One region of the Oceanobacillus phoenicis genome, then DNA from elsewhere that is predicted to be linked to it. Evidence: riboswitches for the same ligand, from Rfam matches in the RefSeq annotation. Region 1 holds a riboswitch; each other region holds the start of a gene.

Region 1 (5,285 bases):
ACGAATAAATGTTTAGTAAACGATTATATAATGACTCAGATAATAAATGAATAAATTTTGGGTTATTAAACTGTTCCTCATAAAAACTTTTAAACTCCAAAATATGTAAGCAAATATTCAAAGTTGAATTGAGAATTAAATCAAACTCAATTTTCTTTACTTGGTTTTGCGAATTAGATTGATAATGCGAAAGGAATTTCGTGGTTATATCTTCTGTTACTTGTTCCAAAAGGTCATACTTATCATAGAAATGCAGATAAAACGTCGAACGACTAATGCCTGTTTTATCTACAATTTGTTTCACAGTTAGTTTTACAAAGCGAGTATCATTTAATAAATCTAAAAAAGCGTTTATTATAATGGAACGAGTTGAAGAATTATTCATTAAATCACTTCCTATTTAGAAGTTCAATGGACATTTTAGACTAAAATGTAGTTTGTAAGCCATTACAGCTAGGTTTAAAATGATTATATAGTAAATAATTTTAGGAGGTCAAACGATGTCTAATGTATATGTTATCACAGGAGGAACAGGAGGCATGGGAAAATCCATTGCTGAATTAGTTGGGAAGGAAGGAACGATACTCCTAGCAGATGTAAATGAAGAACGTCTTATTCAGACGAAAGAAGAATTATCAACAAAGGGAATTAATGATGTATATTATCAAACTGTCGATATTACTAATAAAGAGAATATACAAGAATTAGTTGAGAAAACGAAATCACTAGGTTCTTTAAAATCGATCATTAATACTGCAGGATTATCCCCAACAATGGCAGATTCTAAAAAAATTACAGAAGTAAATTTACTAGGAACTGCTAATATCTTAGATGCATTCATCGAAATAGCAGAGACTGACACAGTAGCAGTATGTATTTCATCTATGAGTGGACATATGGCGCCGAAACAAGGGCCGTACATGGATATACTAAAAAATCCACTTGCACCGAATACAGTTGAAGCAATGGAGCAAATTGCACAAGGGAATTCAGGAACGGCATATAGTTTGTCTAAGTTAGGTGTCTTAGTAATGGTAGAAGATCAAGCGTGGAAGTGGGGGCAAAAAGGAGCACGGATTGTATCTGTTTCACCGGGAACAATCAATACTCCCATGGGCAGACAAGAATCTTCCAAACAGGAACAAATGAAAGTAATGCTTGAGCATACACCTCTACAACGAGAAGGAGAGCCGATGGAGATTGCAACTGCAGTTAATTTCTTAATTAGTGATGCAGCATCTTATATAACCGGAACAGATCTTCGAGTTGATGGTGGAACAATTGCAAACATACAAAATATGAATAAATAATAAGCGATGATACTTCACTCCTAATTAAGAGACGTGGTTTCGATTATGGGGTGTTTTATTTTTTTACTTTTCCTACAAGATGTATTGCACAACTAAATGTGGTAAAATGTCCACGATAAGAAAACATGTAGGAGGAATATGATGGCTATTAAATTTTATTGGTATCCTAATTGTGGCACATGTAAAAAAGCAAAAAAATGGTTTGATGACAATCAAATAGATTACGAAGCAGTACATATTGTAAATGAGACCCCATCTTCTGATCAGATTCAAAAGTGGATAAATATCAGTGAGCTTCCTGCAAAAAAATTTTTCAATACAAGTGGAAAAAAATATCGTGAACTTAATATAAAAGATAAAGTCAATCAGCTATCTGAAAAAGAGATAGCAGATTTATTAAGTTCAGATGGTATGTTAATTAAACGCCCGATTGTGACAGATGGGGATAACATAACAATTGGCTTTAAAGAAGAAGTATTTGAAAAGGTTTGGAAGTAATTTTAACTAGAAAAATGATAGTATAGATTGTATAGTTAAATTGGAATGATAATTTGGAGGGATTGTTTATGAGTTTGCCACAAGATCTATTGTATTCTAAAGAGCACGAATGGGTAAAACAAGAAGATGGAAAACTACGTATTGGAATTACAGATTTTGCTCAAGATGAATTGGGAGACATTGTGTTTGTTGAACTTCCTGAAATTGGAGAAGAGTTTAAAGCCGATGATCCTTTCGGAAGTGTAGAGTCTGTAAAGACAGTATCTGAGCTTTATGCTCCAGTGAGCGGAAAAGTAGTTGAGATCAACGATGAGTTGGAAGATAGCCCGGAGTATGTTAATGAATCTCCATACGAAAAAGCGTGGATGATTGTGATCGAACCATCTGATGAAAAGGAACTTGAAGAATTATTAACTGCAGAAAAATATGAGGCATTTATTCAAGACTAATTTTTAGGCTGACATTTACACGTTATTTGTGTATAGTCAGCCTTTGTTTTATCATATAATGATAATAAAACGAAATCTTTATTCATAAGGTTGTAATTACTACTTATTTTTGAATGAATTCTTCAGGGGAATAATGCCTAGGAATTCACCTTCCATTTACTTTACGTTTTTAAGAAGATGTAATCGAATTATTTAAATTTCTTTCCTGATAAATAAGCATGTTTCTTGCTTGCATAAGGAGTGCTATGCGATGATGACAAATGAATCTAATAAAGTAATTATTGTAGAAGGTTTGTCGGATAAGCGACAAATTGAAAAAATCATTGATGACAATGTTAAAATCGTTTGTACAAATGGAACTTTAGGTGTTGAAAAACTTGACGAACTATTAGAAACATATGATTTAGATGAAAAGGATGTTTATATATTAGTGGATGAGGACCCTTCAGGGATGAAACTAAGAAAACAATTGGCAAGGGAATTACCTCATGCAGAGCATATTTATGTTAGCAGTGAGTATCGTGAAGTTGCGGCTACACCAATGAAAATTTTAGCTAATGCTTTAATTGGTGCGCGGTTTTCTGTACATCCATCTTTTTTGTTATAAAGGAATGTAAGGTGATTAATTTATGAAGGAATGGAACCAACATATTGAACGAGGTGTGGTTTATATTTACACACCATTCTGTGGAACTTGTTCTGTTGCTAGGGCGATGTTAGAGAATATTGAACGGCTTCATCAACAAGACATTTTTCACGAAATGAATGCTTCTATTCATCCTGAGTATATGCAGGATAGCCAAATCGAAAGTGTACCATGCTTATTATTTGTGGAAAATGGAGAAGTTGTCGAAAAAATATATACGTTTTATTCAACTGCAAATATATATGATTATTTGATAAAATACCAACCAGAATTATTTTCAAATGCGACGTAATATATTGATTGACAGTCCTATAAGCGCATGCTAAGATAGGTACACTGAATTAATTAAAAATAACCATTAACAATATGATATCTCTTATCTAGAGCGGTGGAGGGACTGGCCCTGTGAAACCGCGGCAACCTTCATAATTAATGAAAGGTGCCAATTCCTGCAGAAAATGAAAGATGAGAGAACGTCAGACGATATACGATAAATACGTACGTCTTTCTGTTCTCTTAACAGAAAGGCGTTTTTATTTTGACGAAATGTGGGGAAACTAAACGAAATGGTTGTTGGAGAGTAAGAGGAGGAATAAACATTGATATCTATAGAAGGGTTAAGCAAAGTATTTTCACTAAATCAAAAAGACATCAAAGCTGTAGACTCATTGACCCTCAATATTGAAGATGGCGATATTTATGGCGTAATCGGTTATAGTGGAGCTGGTAAAAGTACGTTTGTACGTTTAATTAACCGACTAGAGGAACCTACATCTGGAAAAGTGACCATTGGGGATCAAGTAATCACGGAATTAAATAAAACAGACCTTCGTGTTGCACGACAAGATATAGGAATGATTTTTCAACATTTTAATTTATTGTGGTCACGCACAGTAGAAGATAATATTGGATTTCCTTTAGAAATTGCAGGTGTTGATAAGCAAGAAAGAAAACGTAGGGTAAACGAATTAATTGGTTTAGTTGGACTTGAAGGAAGAGAGAAATCTTATCCTTCACAATTAAGTGGCGGACAAAAACAGCGTGTTGGTATTGCAAGAGCGTTAGCGAATTCTCCGAAAGTATTATTATGTGATGAAGCCACTTCTGCTCTTGATCCGGAAACGACTAATCAGATTTTATCATTATTACAAGATATTAATGAAAAATTAAACTTAACGATAATTTTAATTACGCATGAAATGCATGTTATTCGTAAAATTTGTAATCGTGTAGCTGTTATGGAGGAAGGAAAAGTTGTAGAAGAAGGACAAGTCCTTGATGTATTTACAAATCCGAAGCAATCAGTGACGAGAAAGTTTGTTGAACAAGTTATGAGTTCTAATGAGGATAGTGATATGTCAACAATCGTTGAAAATTATCCTGATGGAGTTTTATATCGAATTCACTTCTTAGGAGAGACTACAAATCAAACCTTAATTAGTCAGATAGCTAAACAATTTTCTGTAGATTTAAATATTATCCAAGGAAATATTACACAGACACAAGCAGGCAGCTATGGAGCACTGGTAGTTCAAGTAACAGGAAATGACAGTGAAATTGAGCGAACTAGAAGTTTTATTGAAAGTCAAGAGTCTGTTGAATTGGAGGTAATTCAACATGCTAAATAGTTTATTTGAAGGAATAAAAATAGAAGATTTAATTGAAGCAACCTACGAGACCTTTTACATGACACTTATTTCAATGGTAGGAACCGCTATTTTTGGGATTTTACTTGGGTTACTATTATTCCTTACTTCAAAAGGAAATATATGGGAAAATCGAGTAGTGAATAATATTGTTGCCGCCTTTGTAAACATCTTCAGAGCTATACCATTTATTATATTAATTCTATTACTATTTCCGTTTACCGATTTTCTGATGGGGACGATTCGTGGTCCTAATGCTGCTTTACCAGCGCTAATTATTGGATCTGCTCCATTCTATGCACGATTAGTAGAAATTGCCCTTAATGAAGTAGATAAAGGTGTAGTGGAAGCTGCAAAAGCAATGGGAGCGAAGACAAGAACAATAATTTTCAAAGTGTTATTACCTGAATCAAAACCGGCACTTGTGTCTGGAATAACGGTTACAACAATTGCTTTGATAGGATATACAGCGATGGCTGGAGCAATTGGAGCAGGTGGCCTTGGAAACTATGCTTATTATTTTGGGTTCCAACGTCGTGACTTTGATGTTGTATTATGGTGTACGATTATTATCGTTCTTATCGTATTTATTTTCCAATTTATCGGGGATGCTATTACTAGAAAACTTGATAAACGTTAAAGTAGAATTCTCAAATAACTTCACTACTTGATGAAATTAATAAAATGTTAAAAGGAGAGAATACAGAGATGAAGAGATTATTATTATTGTTAACTA
Region 2 (5,285 bases), 870 kb from region 1:
AGATCTACCCGTATCACGTATATCTTGATGTAATTTATCTACTGTTTGTTTTGTTGTTTCAATTGTTGAAGATCCAATAAATACAAGTTCGGCATGTTTACTTGCAAAATCTCTCCCTCTTGTAGAAGCTCCAGCTTGATACAGCACGGGTGTTCGTTGTGGAGAAGGCTCACATAAATGTGCACCTGGCACTTTATAATATTTTCCTTCATGTTGAATATCATGTACTTTTGAAGGATCTGTGTATATTCCTCTTTCCTTATCGACTAAAACAGCGTCATCCTCCCAACTTTGTTCCCATAATTTGTAACAAACATCTAGATATTCTTCTGCAATGTCATAACGTTCATCATGTTTAATTTGATCCTCTAATCCCATGTTTACTGCTGCACTCTTCAAGTAAGAGGTAACAATATTCCAGCCTATACGTCCTTTTGTTAAATGGTCAAGTGTGCTTATTTTTCTGGCAAAGGTGTAGGGATGTTCATGGGTCACAGAAGCGGTAATACCGAATCCAAGATGCTTTGTAACAGCTGCCATATATGGAACAATTAAGAAAGGATCATTGACAGGCGATTGTGCGCCGGTACGTACCGCATCGTCTCGAGATCCATTGTAAACATCATAAGTTCCTAGAACATCAGCGATAAAAATGGCATCAAATCTTCCCTTTTCTAATACTTTTGCTAGTTCGATCCAATATTCACTGTCTTTGTACATATGGGATTGGTCTTCTGGGTGTTGCCACAAGCCAGGAGACTGATGACCGGGAGTATTCATATCAAAAGCATTTAAAAAGATTCGTTTACTCATGTAAAACCTCCTTAATAAGTTGTTAAAGTTTGTGTTGATGTTCCTTCAACCATCTGAGCAAAATAGTCCACCTGTTTTTTTGTTCGTTGTAAAATATCATCATCAACAATAGGGATGTCGCGTTTTTTATCTATCTGATCATCTAAAAAGTATAACCCTTTTAGGTTATGTGCTTTTAAGGTTGCGAGTACAGGTTTTAACGTGTATTCAACCGCTAATAAGTGTGCAGGGCTGCCTCCAGTCATAATAGGTAAGACTGGGGTGTGTTTAAGTGCATCTTGTGGCAATATATCAATTAAAGCTTTCAATACACCTGAATATGCACCTTTATAAACAGGAGAGCCAACGATGACACCGTCTGCAGCTTGAATTTGTTGAGTTATATTCCTAATTGCTGCACTTTGGAAATTTCCTGTAAATAAATCTTCATAGGGTACATCCTTTACAGAAATATGGGATACAGAAAATTTCTGTTGACTTAATTGATCACCTAAATAATGTAATACCTTTTCTGACCTGGATAGTTCGGAGGGGCTGCCAGACAATGTCACAATGTTGTTCATTTTACCAATCTCCTTTGAAAATAAATTAGAATAAGAAAATCCGCGACGCTCTTATTAAATAAGAGCGTCGCGGATTTTTTCCGAATTTGAGCTCTTATCTTTCAAGAAAAACATCTTGCTGGAGGTAGCACCTTTCTAATGAAATTAGAGGTTGCTGAAGCTTCAACGGGCCAGATCCCTCGGCTTCTCTCGATAAGAAGTATTAATTTTTAATATATTCTAATATATTAATTCCGATAAGTCAACTATGTTTTAAAAGAAAATTTAATTGACAATTCTATCAGCTTGTATTATTATCGTGGCAATAAACTAAATTATAAAATATCTTATCCAGAGAGGTGGAGGGACATGGCCCGCAGAAGCCTCGGCAACAGGTTCTAACTTGAATACTGTGCCAAATCCATCAAGCATATTTGTGCTTGGTAGATAAGAGAAGTCGGTGACAGAGCTCTTTTCTTATCTTAGGGAAGAGTTTTTTAATACTTTTACAACTATAGACAATGGGGGATGAAAATGAAGTATGGATTTTGGTTACCGATTTTTGGTGGTTGGTTGCGTAATGTAGAAGATGAGCAGATGCCTCCTACGTTTGAGTATGCGAAAGAGGTGATTCAGCATGCTGAAGAATGGGGATATGATACGACATTAATTGCTGAGTTATATTTAAATGATATTAAAGGGATAGAAGCAAATTCCTTGGAAGCTTGGACAACAGCAGCCGGGTTAGCTGCAGTAACAAATAAAATTGAAATTATGACAGCGGTTAGGCCGATATATCACAATCCAGCAGTAATTGCGAAAATGGCTGCTAATATTGACCAATTAAGTGGAGGAAGGTTCACATTAAATGTTGTTTCCGGATGGTGGTCAGAAGAAGCAAAACAATATGGTGGAGACTTCACAGAACATGATGAGCGATACGATAGAACAATTGAATTTCTAGAGGTTTTAAAAGGGCTTTGGAAGGAAGAGACGTTCTCTTACCACGGGAAGTTTTATCAAATAGAGAATACGAAATTAGCACCAAAACCAATCCAACAACCGAATCCAATTCTATATGCTGGTGGAGAAAGTGAAAAAGGGAAACAGGTAATTTCTACTCTATGCGATGCGTATGTAATGCACGGAGGAACAGTAGATGAAATTCAAGATAAAATAGCTAATATGAAAAATCGGAGAAATATTCTCGACAAAGAAGCACTGCAATCATTTAGTATGGCTGCCTACGTGATATGTAGAGATTCGGAGGAAGAAGCCTTACAAGAGTTGGAAAGAATTACATCAATAAAAGATGAAAAGGGATATGTGGGAATGAAAGATTTCACTTCAAAATCCCAACTAGAACAACAAGTACAAATAAAAGATTATTCTGTTTCGAACAGAGGATTACGTCCGAATCTTGTAGGTACACCTGAACAAATTGCAAAAAGAATAATAGAATATGAGAAAGTTGGCTTGGATCAGCTACTACTACAATGCTCTCCTCAATTGGAAGAGTTAGAACGATTTGCTAAGCAAGTGATGCCGAAAGTAGAAGAATTAAGAAAGAAGACATCTACGTTACACTAAAGGAGACATGATGATGAGTAAAATTTATGTTTTGCATGAAAATATGGAATGGACGGAACACCTTATAAAACGATTTAATGAATTGGAACTTCCTTATGAAGATTGGTTACTTCAAGAAGGCCATATAGATCTACTTAATGAACCGCCAGAGGGAATATTTTATAATCGCATGAGCGCATCCTCTCATACAAGAGGAAATCGTTTTGCTCCAGAGTTTACAAATGCTGTATTAGCATGGCTAGAGTTTCATGGAAGAACGGTTATTAATGGTAGCCGTGCCTTACAATTGGAAGTCAGTAAAGTTCAACAATACTTGGAACTTGAGAGGTTTGGTATAAAAACTCCAAAGACAGCTGCAGCAGTTGGAAAAGAAAATATCTTAAAAGCAGCAGAACAGTTTGAAGGAAAAAGTTTTATTACTAAGCATAACCGAGCAGGAAAAGGCTTAGGTGTACAATTATTCCGATCAACTCAAGCTCTTCAGTCGTATGTGAATAGTAGTGATTTTGAAGAACCGATAGATGGTGTAACGTTATTGCAAGAGTATATTGTATCTCCAGAGTCTTATATCACTCGTTGTGAGTTTGTAGATGGGAGATTTGTATATGCTGTAAGGGTGGATACTTCAGAAGGATTTGAACTATGTCCCGCAGATGCCTGTTCTGTTGAGGATTTATTTTGTCCAGCTGGAGAAGAACCTGAAAAACCTGCTAAATTCCAAGTGAGGGAAGGATTTAATCACCCAATAATAGAGCAATATGAGAAAGTTTTAGCAGCAAATGATATTCAAATTGCCGGAATCGAATTTATAGAAGATGCGGATGGAAATATTTATACGTATGATATTAATACAAACACAAATTATAATTCAGAAGCAGAAGAAAACTATGGTACGTACGGAATGTTGGAAGTTGCAAAGTTTTTAGAAAAAGAATTAGAACAGCTTAAAGTTAGATAGTTTAGAGATAACGAGCAATGATTTGGAACTTGGGAACAAGCCAAAAATAATTGCTCGTTTTATTTTGTATATAGATACTTCATATATCGAAAAATTAGTAACTCTAAAATTAGGAGAGTCGATTGATTTTATTTGTTGGTAAACTCTTGTATAATAGCAGCGTAATCTAACTAAACATAGAAGGAAGTTTTGTTATGGTGCAAGAAGCAAATACCAAAGGAGAATTAGGCAAGGGGAAAATTTGGTCTAGGGACTTTCTATTTATTTGGGTAGCGAACTTTTTTGTTTTTTTAGGATTTCAGATGACCTTACCAACTATACCGTTATTTGTGAAAGAGTTAGGTGGTAGCGATCAGATGGTCGGTATCATTGTTGGTATTTTTACGTTTTCGGCATTACTTATTCGTCCGTATGCGGGGCATGCATTAGAATCAAAAGGAAGAGGATTTGTTTATTTGTTAGGCTTAGGGATTTTTGTCATATCTGTTGGAGCTTATGCATTTACAGCAAGTCTTGTATTACTTGTCATTATTCGAATTGTGCAAGGAGTTGGCTGGGGGTTCTCTACAACTGCCGGAGGAACTGTTGCTACTGATCTTATACCGCCAAAGCGTCGAGGCGAAGGAATGGGCTATTTTGGATTATCAGGAAATATTGCTTTAGCGTTTGGTCCATCTTTAGGACTAACATTAGCTGGTATTATTTCGTTTAGTCAGTTGTTTTTATTTTGTGCAGTATTTGGCCTAATTGCATTATTATTTGCCTTGAAAATCCACTATAAAAAAGTGAACTTATCACCGCATAAGACACAAGCAGCTCGATTTGATGTATTTGAAAAATCGGCTTTACAACCTTCTATTCTCTTATTTTTTATCACCTTCGCTTTTGGAGGGATAGCTACATTCTTACCTCTTCATGCATTGGAAAGAGGAGTAGAAGGCATTCAATTGTATTTCTTGATTTTTGCTATTTTTATTATGATATCTCGTACATTTTCAGGTCAAATTTATGATCGAAAAGGACATAAATATATTTTTTTACCAGCAGCAATAATAATTTTTGTATCCATGTTGCTATTATCTTGGTTACCTAGTACAACTATTTTATTAACGGCAGCCGCATGTTTTGGGTTGGGTTTTGGAGCAATTCAACCAGCACTACAGGCTTGGGCTGTTAATAAAGCCCCAAACAATCGAAAAGGGATGGCTAATGCAACGTTTTTCTCTTCATTTGATTTAGGGGTAGGAATCGGTGCAATCTTGTTTGGACAAATTGCTTCGTTTTTTAATTATGCTTCGATTTACTTAACCGCAGCAGGATCAATTGTAATTTCAATTCTTATTTATATTTTCGTAGTGCTTAAATCGAAAGAGAAACTAGCT
Region 3 (5,285 bases), 320 kb from region 1:
ATTTTAATATTTCCGATGAGCATAATGGTTATATTCAAGGCAATGGAAAAATAAAAAGTATACAAGTACCCGTACTGAGCTATTACGGAGAGCAAGATCGGATCATTAAGTTACAGGATGTAAAAAATACAGTTGAGTCACTCCCAAATGCTACACTACGTGTTTTAAAAAATTGTGGACATTCTCCACTAGTAGATAATCTAGATGAAATACTTGTTGGTATTGATGAAATGTTTGGCTAATACTATCTAAATAATTCAATAATTTAAATTGACGGTTTCAATATTATTTTCTTCTGTTTGTTTCTCTTGTATTTTAGAACACTTGATTATAGTAGCATAGATTGGGTGGAGATCCTTATTGCATCGTTGGCTGGAAATAGAAACCGAAGTTAAAGACACCTCAACAAGGGTGTCTTTTTTATATAAAGGGATTATTAACATTTAGGGAGCAACCATTGGCATTTATCTGTCGAAGGGTAAGGGGTTAATAAACAGAGCTGCGAGGTGCTGGTCTACTAAATATATAAAGAGTGTTAAATCATGGCTGGCAATAAGTCGAATGAAGATAAAGTTTCTACACTTGAATGTATGCAATGAGAAAAGTGTTTACTGAACAACAGTTTAAATTCGTTGATGGGTTAAGTTGTTGTAAGTGTAATGGCCCAGTTAATCATTCTTTTACCAAACCGGATGAGGAATTAAATAACAGACGTATGAAACATAAAAGTGGTAATGGTTCTATAATTATTCGACTTTTATGATTATTTTTATTTTTGTATTTGCTGTTAAGTTATAGTGCTTTTGGTCGATATAAAGTTCATAAATGCACAATTACTTATAGCAGGAGGTAACATCTTGAAGAAGATAAAAAGAACCAAGAAATCAATAAGTTTAAGAAATAGATTAATAATAGCGTTTCTTATCATATTATTAATCCCAAGTATTGCAATTGGAGCAACTTCATACCAAAGTGCAAAGAATAAGATTGAGGAAAGTATGTTAGACTCTTCCCAAAAGAGCGTAGAAATAATGAAACAAACAATTGATCAGTTTATGAATGACCAAATGGATAGTATCGAATACTTATCAACTGCAATTGATCCATCGGATATAGAAGATAATGCAGATGAAGCGACAGGAAGAATTTTAGAAAATATGCAAACTGCGAAAGATGTAGCTTTTGAACAAACATATGTAGGGACGGAAACGGGGGAGTTTATGAACTTTCCTACATCCTTTAAAAATCCGCCAGATTATGATCCAAGAGAGCGACCTTGGTATCAACAAGCGATGGACAATCAAGGAGAAGTAATTGTCACAACTCCTTATGTATCGGCTTCTTCTAATCAAGTGGTGGTGACTCTTGCCAAAACTACTTCGAATAATAATGGTGTGGTGGCAGTAAACCTTGAGCTGGCTAGTTTAACAGATATAATTAATTCAGTCACTATCGGAGAAGAAGGGTATTTGTTTCTCTTAGATGAAACACAAAATTATATTAGTCATCCCGATTATGAGGCTGGTGCTGAAGCAACCGAAGATTTTTTCACCAAACTATATGATTCAGAAAGTGGGAAGTTCAGCTATCTTTTTGAAGGTGACGAAAAACAATTAGCATTTGCTACAAGTGAGATTACAGGTTGGAAGATAGCGGGGGCTATGTTTAATAGTGAGATTTCATCTAATGTGAGTCCAATTTTAAACACGACAATATTTGTTATTACAATCGCATTAGTACTTGGTGGAGTATTAATTATATTTATTATTCGCTCCATTTCTAAACCGATTTATCACCTTGTAAGTGCAAGTAACACAATAAGTCATGGAGACCTAAGCGATGAGGTAAACTTATATAGAAATGATGAATTAGGTACACTTGCACAATCATTCAATAAAATGCGAGAAAACTTGAATGGAATTATACTGCAAGTAAGAGATAAATCTAATCATTTAGCGTCTTCTGCAGAACAATTGAATGCAAGTACAGAACAAAATACTTCAGCAACAGAACAAATTTCTTCATCTGTACAAGAAGTAGCTGAGGGGATGAGTAATCTAAATAACAATATAACGCAAAGTTCCAAATTAGCTAAGGAAATGACGGATTCTATTCATACTATTGAATCAAGTTCGAAAGAGGTTTCAAATACAGTTACCAATACCATATCAGCTGTTAATGAAGGAAATAAAGCACTGAATACGACAATAGGTCAAATGAAATTTATCAAAGAGAATACACATCAACTATCGAATAATATAGAAGGTTTAGGAAATCAATCAGAAGAAATTAGTAAAATTATTGATGTTATAACAGATATTTCCGAGCAAACAAACTTATTAGCCCTAAATGCTGCAATCGAAGCAGCAAGAGCTGGAGAGCATGGGAAAGGGTTTGCTGTTGTAGCTGATGAAGTAAGAAAACTTGCTGAGATGTCTTCTCAATCAGCAGAACAAATTAAGACAATGATTAGTGCAATTCAGTCGGAAACAGCCAATACAGTGAGTTCGATGAAAGCTGCAACAACAGAAGTTGAAAAAGGAATTACCATTGCACATAATGCGGATCAATCATTTTCTACAATTACTGGTTATGTTGACTCCATAACGAATCAAATTATGAGTGTAACTACTGAAGTTGAAGAAATTTCAACTGCAACTAAACAATTTACTTCTATATTTGAAGGGGTAGCTTCTATTGGTGATACAGTTTCAGATGAGGCGGAAAATGTTTCAGCATCCACACAAGAACAACTCGCTTCTATGGAAGAAATTACAAATTCAGCATCTGATTTAACACTTGTAGCTGAAGAATTACAACAGTTAGTAGAGAATTTTAAACTGTCTAAAAATTAAACAACACATCATAAAACACTAGCGCGAGGGGGGCTCTAAATTATGTTAAGAGCCTCATTCTCATTATAGCTATTATACTCATACGTTTTTCTACGAATTTGGAACCGAGGAAGTAATTGAAAGTTACTTAAAAGTATATAATCTCTTACAGCTAGATATAATTGACGATTAGTAATATGGTATGGTTAGTATCAATGGAACTTGGTTTAACTGTATCTCTTTAATCACTAGATAAAAATATATAATCATATTGACAAATCAGGATTATCAGATTATGATTATTCTTATTATTTTTAATTTAAAATTGAATAACTTATCCAGAGTGACGGAGGGATCAGGACCGATGATGTCACAGCAACCTACCTTTAAGGAGTGGTGCTTCTTCCTGCAGAATTTTTATTCTGAAAGATAAGGTGATGATATGTAAAAACCTTCTTTCGGAATGAAAGAAGGTTTTTTGATGGAGTGTGTTGTGGATGATCCAGTTGGAAAATATCGAGAAATACTATGAAACTAAAAAGAAAAGAGTAATTGGGGTAGATCAAGTTTCCCTTGATATCAATGAAGGGGAAATATATGGCATTGTTGGATATAGCGGTGCAGGTAAAAGTACGCTTTTACGGTGTATTAATGTACTGGAAAGACCAACAAAAGGTAGAGTGATTGTCGATGGCATTGACTTGTTAGATTTAAACAGTAAACAGTTACGCAAGGCAAGGCAATCCATGGGGATGATTTTTCAAGGATTCTATTTAGTATCTTCCAAAACAGTGGTGGAAAATGTCTCATTTGCACTAAAGGCAGCTGGGATTGGCAAGTTGGAGCGGAATAAGAGGACTCTGGAACTATTGAAATTAGTGGGAATAGAAGATAAAGCAAATCAATATCCTTCTCAATTAAGTGGTGGACAAAAGCAACGGGTTAGTATAGCAAGAGCACTTGCAAACAATCCAAAAGTGTTACTTTGTGATGAGGCGACATCGGCATTAGACCCTAGTACAACTAAATCAATCTTAAAACTTTTAAAGAGAATAAATGAAGAAATGGGTATCACTATTGTCATCATAACCCATGAGATGGAAGTAGTAAAAGAAATTTGTGATCGTTGCGCCGTGATGCAAGATGGTAAAGTCATTGAAAAAGGAAAGACATATGACATTTTTGCGAATCCAGTTGAGAGATTAACGAAAGATTTTATCCAGACAGTTCTAGATTTTCAATTACCGGAAGCTTTGTTAAAGCAATGCACTGGAACACTACTTAAACTTCAATTTCGTGGAGATATAGCTGCTGAATCAGTCGTATCTGATATGTTACAACAACATAAGATAAGCGGAAATATTCTTCACGGAAAAGTAGAATACATAAAAGATAAACCATTAGGTGTTTTCATTATGGAGGTAAACGGAGAATCCTCTGAAATAAGTAGTGCTATTGGTTACTTAGAAGAACGCTTGAAGCAAGTGGAGGTGATTCAATATGCATCTCGCTAGTATTTTTGATATACTTCCTGAGCTAAACCAAGCTTTCTTAGAGACCATGTTGATGGTTGGTCTTGGTTTACTTGTTGCATTAATTATTGGACTGCCTATTGGCATTCTATTATATGTCACAGACCAAGGTTTATTTTTAGAAAATAGACTAATTAAATCTACGTTAGGTATTGTCGTTAATTTAATTCGTTCGATTCCATTTATTATACTACTTGTATTTTTACTTCCATTTACAAAATGGTTAGTCGATACAACAACAGGTCCATTAGCAGCATCCGTATCATTATCTGTTGCAGCTATTCCTTTCTATGCAAGAATCGTAGAATCTGCTGCAAGAGAAATTGACCGTGGGGTGATTGAAGCTGCAATTGCAACAGGAGCATCGCCTTGGTTAATTATTAAAGATATTGTTTATCCAGAAGCAAAACCTGGTTTTATTAGTGGACTTACTATAACGGCAATCAGTTTAGTCGGATATTCAGCTATGGCTGGTACTGTTGGAGGAGGCGGTATCGGTGATTTAGCAATTCGGTATGGATATTATCGATATGATGATACCGTGATGTTTACAACAGTTATTGTTCTTATTGTACTAGTGCAATTCATTCAATATTTAGGTGATTTTATTGCAAAGAGTGTAAATAAAAGATAGAGAATGGAGAAGTGAATTAATATGAAGTGGAAATTATTCTTAGTCATTTTAGTTAGTGTTACAATATTGGCAGCCTGCGGTAGCGAAGAAGTTGAAGGTGGAGATGGGGAAAAGAAAACAATTGAATTTGGCGCAACTGTCGGCCCTTATAGTGATATGGTTATAGACGCAATTGCACCATTACTAGAAGAAATGGGTTATGAAGTGAATAATACAGAGTTTACGGATTACGTTCAACCGAATAATGCATTACATAATGGGGATATTGATGCTAATCTTTTTCAG
Region 4 (5,285 bases), 1.4 Mb from region 1:
AATTTTTCATCCTCTTTCCCTGTTTTTGTAATAAGCAAAGCCGCAAGTCGGTTACCTTTTCCAACTTGTTCTGTAAATACGTCAGCAGCTTCATATACAGACATTTCCTCGCTTATAAAAAGATGATTATCTGTTTTTTCGTATTCTAAAATATCTTTAGCAGTTGCATCAGCTATTTGTTGATTATCGTTCATAGAATTTGCTATCCACCGAGCAATGCCTTTATGTGTTATTAAACCTTTAAAATCTTGATTTATATATATGGGTAACTTCGTTAATCCTCTATCTCTTACTACTTGAAGTAACTTTTGCACAGAATCGTTTAATTGAAATGTAACAACTTGTTTTAAGAATGCACTCTTTACTTGTTTTGGACTTGTAAAATCTTTTTCTATCTTTTCGATTCGTTCCACAATTGTATCATGAGGTTCTGCAATCGCATAAGAAACATCGATACGATTATGAATGATTGCATTTCTGAGTTCTGCAAATTCCAATAGATCATCGTAATATCGTTTTATCGTAGCATTAGTGTCTGATAAAACCCGAACTGCTCTCGAGAAACCCATTTCTTTTTTGTGTAAGTGTGATTTTAATGCTTTGTCAATACGATTAAATGCTGTGATAAAGCGCTCTGAATTTTTATACATATCTATTTCTCCTATCTTTGCGTTCTATCATTTTAACCGTTCGGACTTAACATTAAACATTCCCCATATCGTTTTACTTCGCCTTGTAAAGTACTTTACCGTTTTTTTCTATACTTCGTATGTCCTGATTTTCTGCTAGATAAATTAACCTAGTTAATGTGGCCATAAATTGACTGACGAAAGCTGTTCCTTTCATCGGTCCATAAATTTTTGTCGTTAATTTAAAAGCAGACATCGGTTTATCCGATAGAAGTTGTTTGAGTTCATCAAGACGAAAGAGATGTCAATTATAAGTTCCCGTTATTCGTTCTGACAGATCTCCCATCACTTTCCCATGACCTGGTAATGCTAATCTGCTTGGATATTGCTGTAGTTCTAATAAAGATGGTAAGTAATCCTTTAATGGATTTAACTCTTCTCCCATCCATAAGCCAATTACTGGCGACAGATGTTCTAACACATGATCTCCTACAATCATTACTTCTTCTTGCTTATTATAAAAACAATAGTGATCGGGAGCATGTCCAGGAGTCCAAATTGCTTGAAAAGGAAGATTTCCTAAAACAATTTGATCAAAATCATCAAAATATCCGTCCGGCTCAAAATCATAAATAAAAGAAAAATCTTTTATTTTTAACGGTAATGGTGGTGTACCATGACGTTTAATTAGTGATTTCATTCTATCCATATGTGCTTTTCGATCTCTTCCCTTTAACATTTCTTTATATCCTCGCTTCGATACAAAAACTGGGACAGCATATTCCTCTTGAAACCATTTTGCTAATCCTATATGGTCTTCATGAGTATGCGTTAATATAAGTTTTTCAATGTGATAGTTATCTAGAACATTCTGCCAAGTTTCTTTTGTTTCCGTATCATAAATACCTGTATCTACGGCAGTATATCCGTTTTTACCTTTTATTAAATAACAATTTACTTCCCCCATTGAACCTTTAAAGCGTACTACTAATTGAAATATATCTTCTGTCATCTTCTTTAGCATGAAATACCTCTTTCTAACACAATCAATGTAAAATGAGCTTATTGTTATTTTATCGTTCCGAGATGGAATTGCAAAGGCAAAGGAACTAATATGCTACAAAACAAATGAATCAATTTCATAATTGCTAAGTTTTATTGGAAGACGAACATTATTTGGTGTTTTATATAATAATGTTCGGATTAGGTAATTCTTGGCTTTGATTAGAATGGAAGACGGCGACTCCTGCGGAAATAGCACGAGCTGAAAATCCACTAGGAAGAGGGGTTTTCTTTTCCTAGTTAGTTGAAGCTGTGCCTGCAGAAAGCGCCGTCTGCAATGGAAATCAAACAACGCAACATGCGGATTTTAAATCATATATTTTAATTATGAAATTGATTCAAATGATATTAAGTGAAAATTCGTTAGTTCGGGTAAGTATTTCCACTAAATGTAAGTACCACAAAGACCTAAAAGCTCTTAAAGCGATTAGGACATTTACAAACCGTTTATCTCCATATCTTAAGTCTTGAAATGTTTTACTCTACCATTTACATACAGAATAAATTTTCAAAAAACTCTTGACATTATATTCAATACCTTATAAAATTTCTATTAATTAAATATGACAATTCTTATCCAGAGAGGTGGAGGGACTGGCCCAAGGAAGCCTCGGCAACAGACTTTATTTAAGTACTGTGCCAATTCCAGTAGCGTAAAAGCTAGAAGATAAGAAGAGTATATCGTACGGTTTCCTGTACCCTCTTCTTACTTGTAGAAGGGGGTATTTATTTTCCCCTATTCTCTGTACAGAACTGTCATATGTTAGTTTCATAGAGCAAGACCCTACTCTATAAGACTAACCAAAATCTAATGGAGAAAGAAGGAAGGAAAATTGACAAAAACAATTATTAAGGCACCATTTCGTGCAGACCATGTAGGTAGTTTGCTACGACCAGAACGTTTGCTTCAGGCAAGAAAAAACTATACGAATGGAAATATTTCAGCGGAAGAATTACGTGGTATTCAAACAGAAGAAATCAAGCGCATCGTAGACAAACAAATTGAGATAGGTTTACAAGCTGTTACAGATGGTGAGTTCCGCAGACTATGGTGGCACACGGACTTTTTAGAAGAATTAAATGGCATAGAAGGATATATTCCAGAACAAGGTTACTTATTTAAAGGAATTGAAACAGAGAGATATAACATCCGTAATAATGGAAAAATCAGTTTTCCAAAAGACCATTCATTTGTCAAAGATTTCATTGAGTTTAAACAAATTGTCGGGGATCGTGCTGTAGCAAAACAAACCATTCCTAGCCCAAATCAATTATTTCACAAAGGAACGCGTAATCCAGAAGTTTATCCAGATATCCAATCCTATGCAGAGGATATTATTATTGCTTATCGTAATGCAATCCAAGCATTTTACGAAGCTGGATGTCGTTACCTGCAATTAGATGATGTATACATTGCCGGCTTGAACGTAGATGAGTTAATAGCATTCGAAGAAGATTTATCTCGTCAAGAGTTGATTGATTTATCATTACATGTTGTAAATAGTGTACTCGAGAATAAGCCAGATGATTTAATCGTAACGACACACTTATGTAGAGGAAACTATCGGTCAACTTGGGCATTTGAAGGCAGTTATGCTCATATCGCACCAACCTTATTTGCTCATGAAAAAGTGGACGGATTTTTCCTAGAATATGATGATGATCGTTCAGGCAGCTTTGAACCTCTTGCTCATATTCCTAATGGTGGACCACAGGTAGTCATTGGAGCAATCACTTCTAAATTTGGTGTGTTAGAAGACAAAGATGAGATCATTAAGAAAATAAAGGATGCTTCACAATATATTCCATTAGATCAAATCTCGCTTAGCCCTCAATGTGGATTTGCATCGACACATCAAGGAAATAAATTAACAGAAGAGGACCAGTGGAAAAAATTACGTTATATCGTTGAGCTTTCCAAAGAGATTTGGGGATAAGCTTTATAAAACATGACTAAAATAACTCCAAACTACTTCCGTTAAAATAGAGTAGTTTGGAGTTAATAAATTAATTACGAATTTGTCCTGTTCCTGATATCACAAATTTAGTTGATGTTAATGCTTCCAGCCCCATTGGACCTCGAGCATGTAATTTTTGTGTACTAATTCCTATCTCTGCACCGTATCCGAATTCAAACCCATCTGTAAATCTGGTTGAAGCATTATGATAAACTGCTGCAGCATCAACTTGACGTTGAAACTGTTCAGCATTAATCTTATTTTCAGTTATAATCGCTTCTGAATGACGTGTACCGTATCGATTGATGTGGGTGATCGCCTCTGATACTGAATCAACTATTTTTACACTTATTTCACTGGCTAAATATTCTGTTTCCCAATCTTTTTCGGTTGCTCCTATAGCCGTAGGAAGCTTTTCCATAACGAATGAATCACCGTGAATGGTTACATCATGAGATTGCAATGTTTTTAATAGTTCGAAACCATGTTTTTCAAACCACTGGTTATGAATGATTAACGACTCAATTGCATTACATACAGATGGTCGCTGTAATTTTGCATTCAATACAATTTCCGTTGCCATCTCTACTTTAGCAGATTCATCTAGATAAACGTGGCAGTTTCCTGCACCAGTTTCAATTACAGGTACAGTAGATTGTTTTACCACTGTATCAATTAACTGTTTTCCTCCCCTTGGAATTAAAACATCTAGATATTCATTTAATTGAAACAGTTGATTTGCTACTTCTCTTCTAGTATCTTCTATTAATTGTACAGCTTCTTTTGGTAAGGAGCTGGAAGCTAATGCCGCATGAATAACATGAATAAGTGCTTTATTAGAATGTATAGCTGAAGAACTACCACGTAATACTACTGAGTTTCCTGTTTTTATTGCAAGAGAAGCTGCATCTACAGTGACATTAGGTCTAGCCTCATAAACCATTCCAATAACACCAATCGGAACCCGCTTCTTCGTAATATATAATCCATTGTCTTTCTCGAATATTTCTAGGGCTTCTCCAATAGGATCCGTTAATACAGTTATCTGCAATATTGCTTCAGCTATATCTTGCAATCTTTCCTCATTTAATTTAATTCTATCAATAACTGCATTAGATAAACCTTTTTTCTTACCTTCTTCTATATCTAATTCATTTGCGGCAATTATTTCATGTGTTTCTTCTAAAATTGCTTGGGAAATTAATTGTAATGCTTCATTTTTTTCATCAGTTGTAGCTAGTGCAATTTGATAACTTGCTTGTTTTGCTATCTTGGCTTTTTCTATCACTTCACTCATCGTAACTCCTCCTTCAATTGATCAACCATAACCCACGAATCTCTGTGAATAACCTCAATAGCAGGAAGTTGGGTCACCTGTTTCGCATTTTTTAATGTATTCGCTGCTTTGAGTTCCTCTGATGAACAACTCACTTGTCCTCTTCCTAATAAATTACTTCGATTAAAAACTTCCACTACATCCCCTTGTTCAAAATCTCCCTGAACATTTACTACACCGGCTGACAACAAACTACTTCCATTATACATAAGTGCTTGGGTAGCTCCATCATCAATAAGCAGTTTCCCTTCTAAAGTGGAGTGCAAAGAAATCCATTGCTTACGAATAGGAATTTGTTTA

The links. Region 1 has a riboswitch for S-adenosylmethionine ahead of ABC346_RS10340 (methionine ABC transporter ATP-binding protein). Riboswitches for the same ligand answer to the same signal wherever they lie in the genome.
Region 2: another riboswitch for S-adenosylmethionine. It lies ahead of ssuE (NADPH-dependent FMN reductase); the one in region 1 lies ahead of ABC346_RS10340 (methionine ABC transporter ATP-binding protein).
Region 3: another riboswitch for S-adenosylmethionine. It lies ahead of ABC346_RS11875 (methionine ABC transporter ATP-binding protein); the one in region 1 lies ahead of ABC346_RS10340 (methionine ABC transporter ATP-binding protein).
Region 4: another riboswitch for S-adenosylmethionine. It lies ahead of ABC346_RS17335 (5-methyltetrahydropteroyltriglutamate--homocysteine S-methyltransferase); the one in region 1 lies ahead of ABC346_RS10340 (methionine ABC transporter ATP-binding protein).

Annotation. Positions count from the first base shown of each region.
Region 1 covers NZ_JBDFME010000001.1:2,083,827-2,089,111, forward strand. The annotation lists gene ABC346_RS10310 (TetR family transcriptional regulator) at 1-385, opposite strand, end outside; gene ABC346_RS10315 (SDR family oxidoreductase) at 501-1,310, shown strand; gene ABC346_RS10320 (arsenate reductase family protein) at 1,452-1,808, shown strand; gene gcvH (glycine cleavage system protein GcvH) at 1,877-2,257, shown strand; gene ABC346_RS10330 (toprim domain-containing protein) at 2,508-2,864, shown strand; gene ABC346_RS10335 (thioredoxin family protein) at 2,887-3,195, shown strand; SAM riboswitch class I at 3,277-3,375, shown strand; gene ABC346_RS10340 (methionine ABC transporter ATP-binding protein) at 3,503-4,531, shown strand; gene ABC346_RS10345 (methionine ABC transporter permease) at 4,521-5,189, shown strand; gene ABC346_RS10350 (MetQ/NlpA family ABC transporter substrate-binding protein) at 5,258-5,285, shown strand, end outside.
Region 2 covers NZ_JBDFME010000001.1:1,211,960-1,217,244, forward strand. The annotation lists gene ABC346_RS06430 (LLM class flavin-dependent oxidoreductase) at 1-813, opposite strand, end outside; gene ssuE (NADPH-dependent FMN reductase) at 825-1,376, opposite strand; SAM riboswitch class I at 1,468-1,575, opposite strand; SAM riboswitch class I at 1,700-1,809, shown strand; gene ABC346_RS06440 (LLM class flavin-dependent oxidoreductase) at 1,890-2,945, shown strand; gene ABC346_RS06445 (ATP-grasp domain-containing protein) at 2,959-3,903, shown strand; gene ABC346_RS06450 (MFS transporter) at 4,098-5,285, shown strand, end outside.
Region 3 covers NZ_JBDFME010000001.1:2,399,127-2,404,411, forward strand. The annotation lists gene phaZ (intracellular short-chain-length polyhydroxyalkanoate depolymerase) at 1-242, shown strand, start outside; gene ABC346_RS11870 (methyl-accepting chemotaxis protein) at 858-2,855, shown strand; SAM riboswitch class I at 3,166-3,270, shown strand; gene ABC346_RS11875 (methionine ABC transporter ATP-binding protein) at 3,332-4,348, shown strand; gene ABC346_RS11880 (methionine ABC transporter permease) at 4,335-5,000, shown strand; gene ABC346_RS11885 (MetQ/NlpA family ABC transporter substrate-binding protein) at 5,022-5,285, shown strand, end outside.
Region 4 covers NZ_JBDFME010000001.1:3,450,948-3,456,232, forward strand. The annotation lists gene ABC346_RS17325 (CBS domain-containing protein) at 1-650, opposite strand, end outside; gene ABC346_RS17330 (MBL fold metallo-hydrolase) at 934-1,653, opposite strand; SAM riboswitch class I at 2,262-2,365, shown strand; gene ABC346_RS17335 (5-methyltetrahydropteroyltriglutamate--homocysteine S-methyltransferase) at 2,525-3,628, shown strand; gene ABC346_RS17340 (glutamate-5-semialdehyde dehydrogenase) at 3,699-4,946, opposite strand; gene proB (glutamate 5-kinase) at 4,943-5,285, opposite strand, start outside.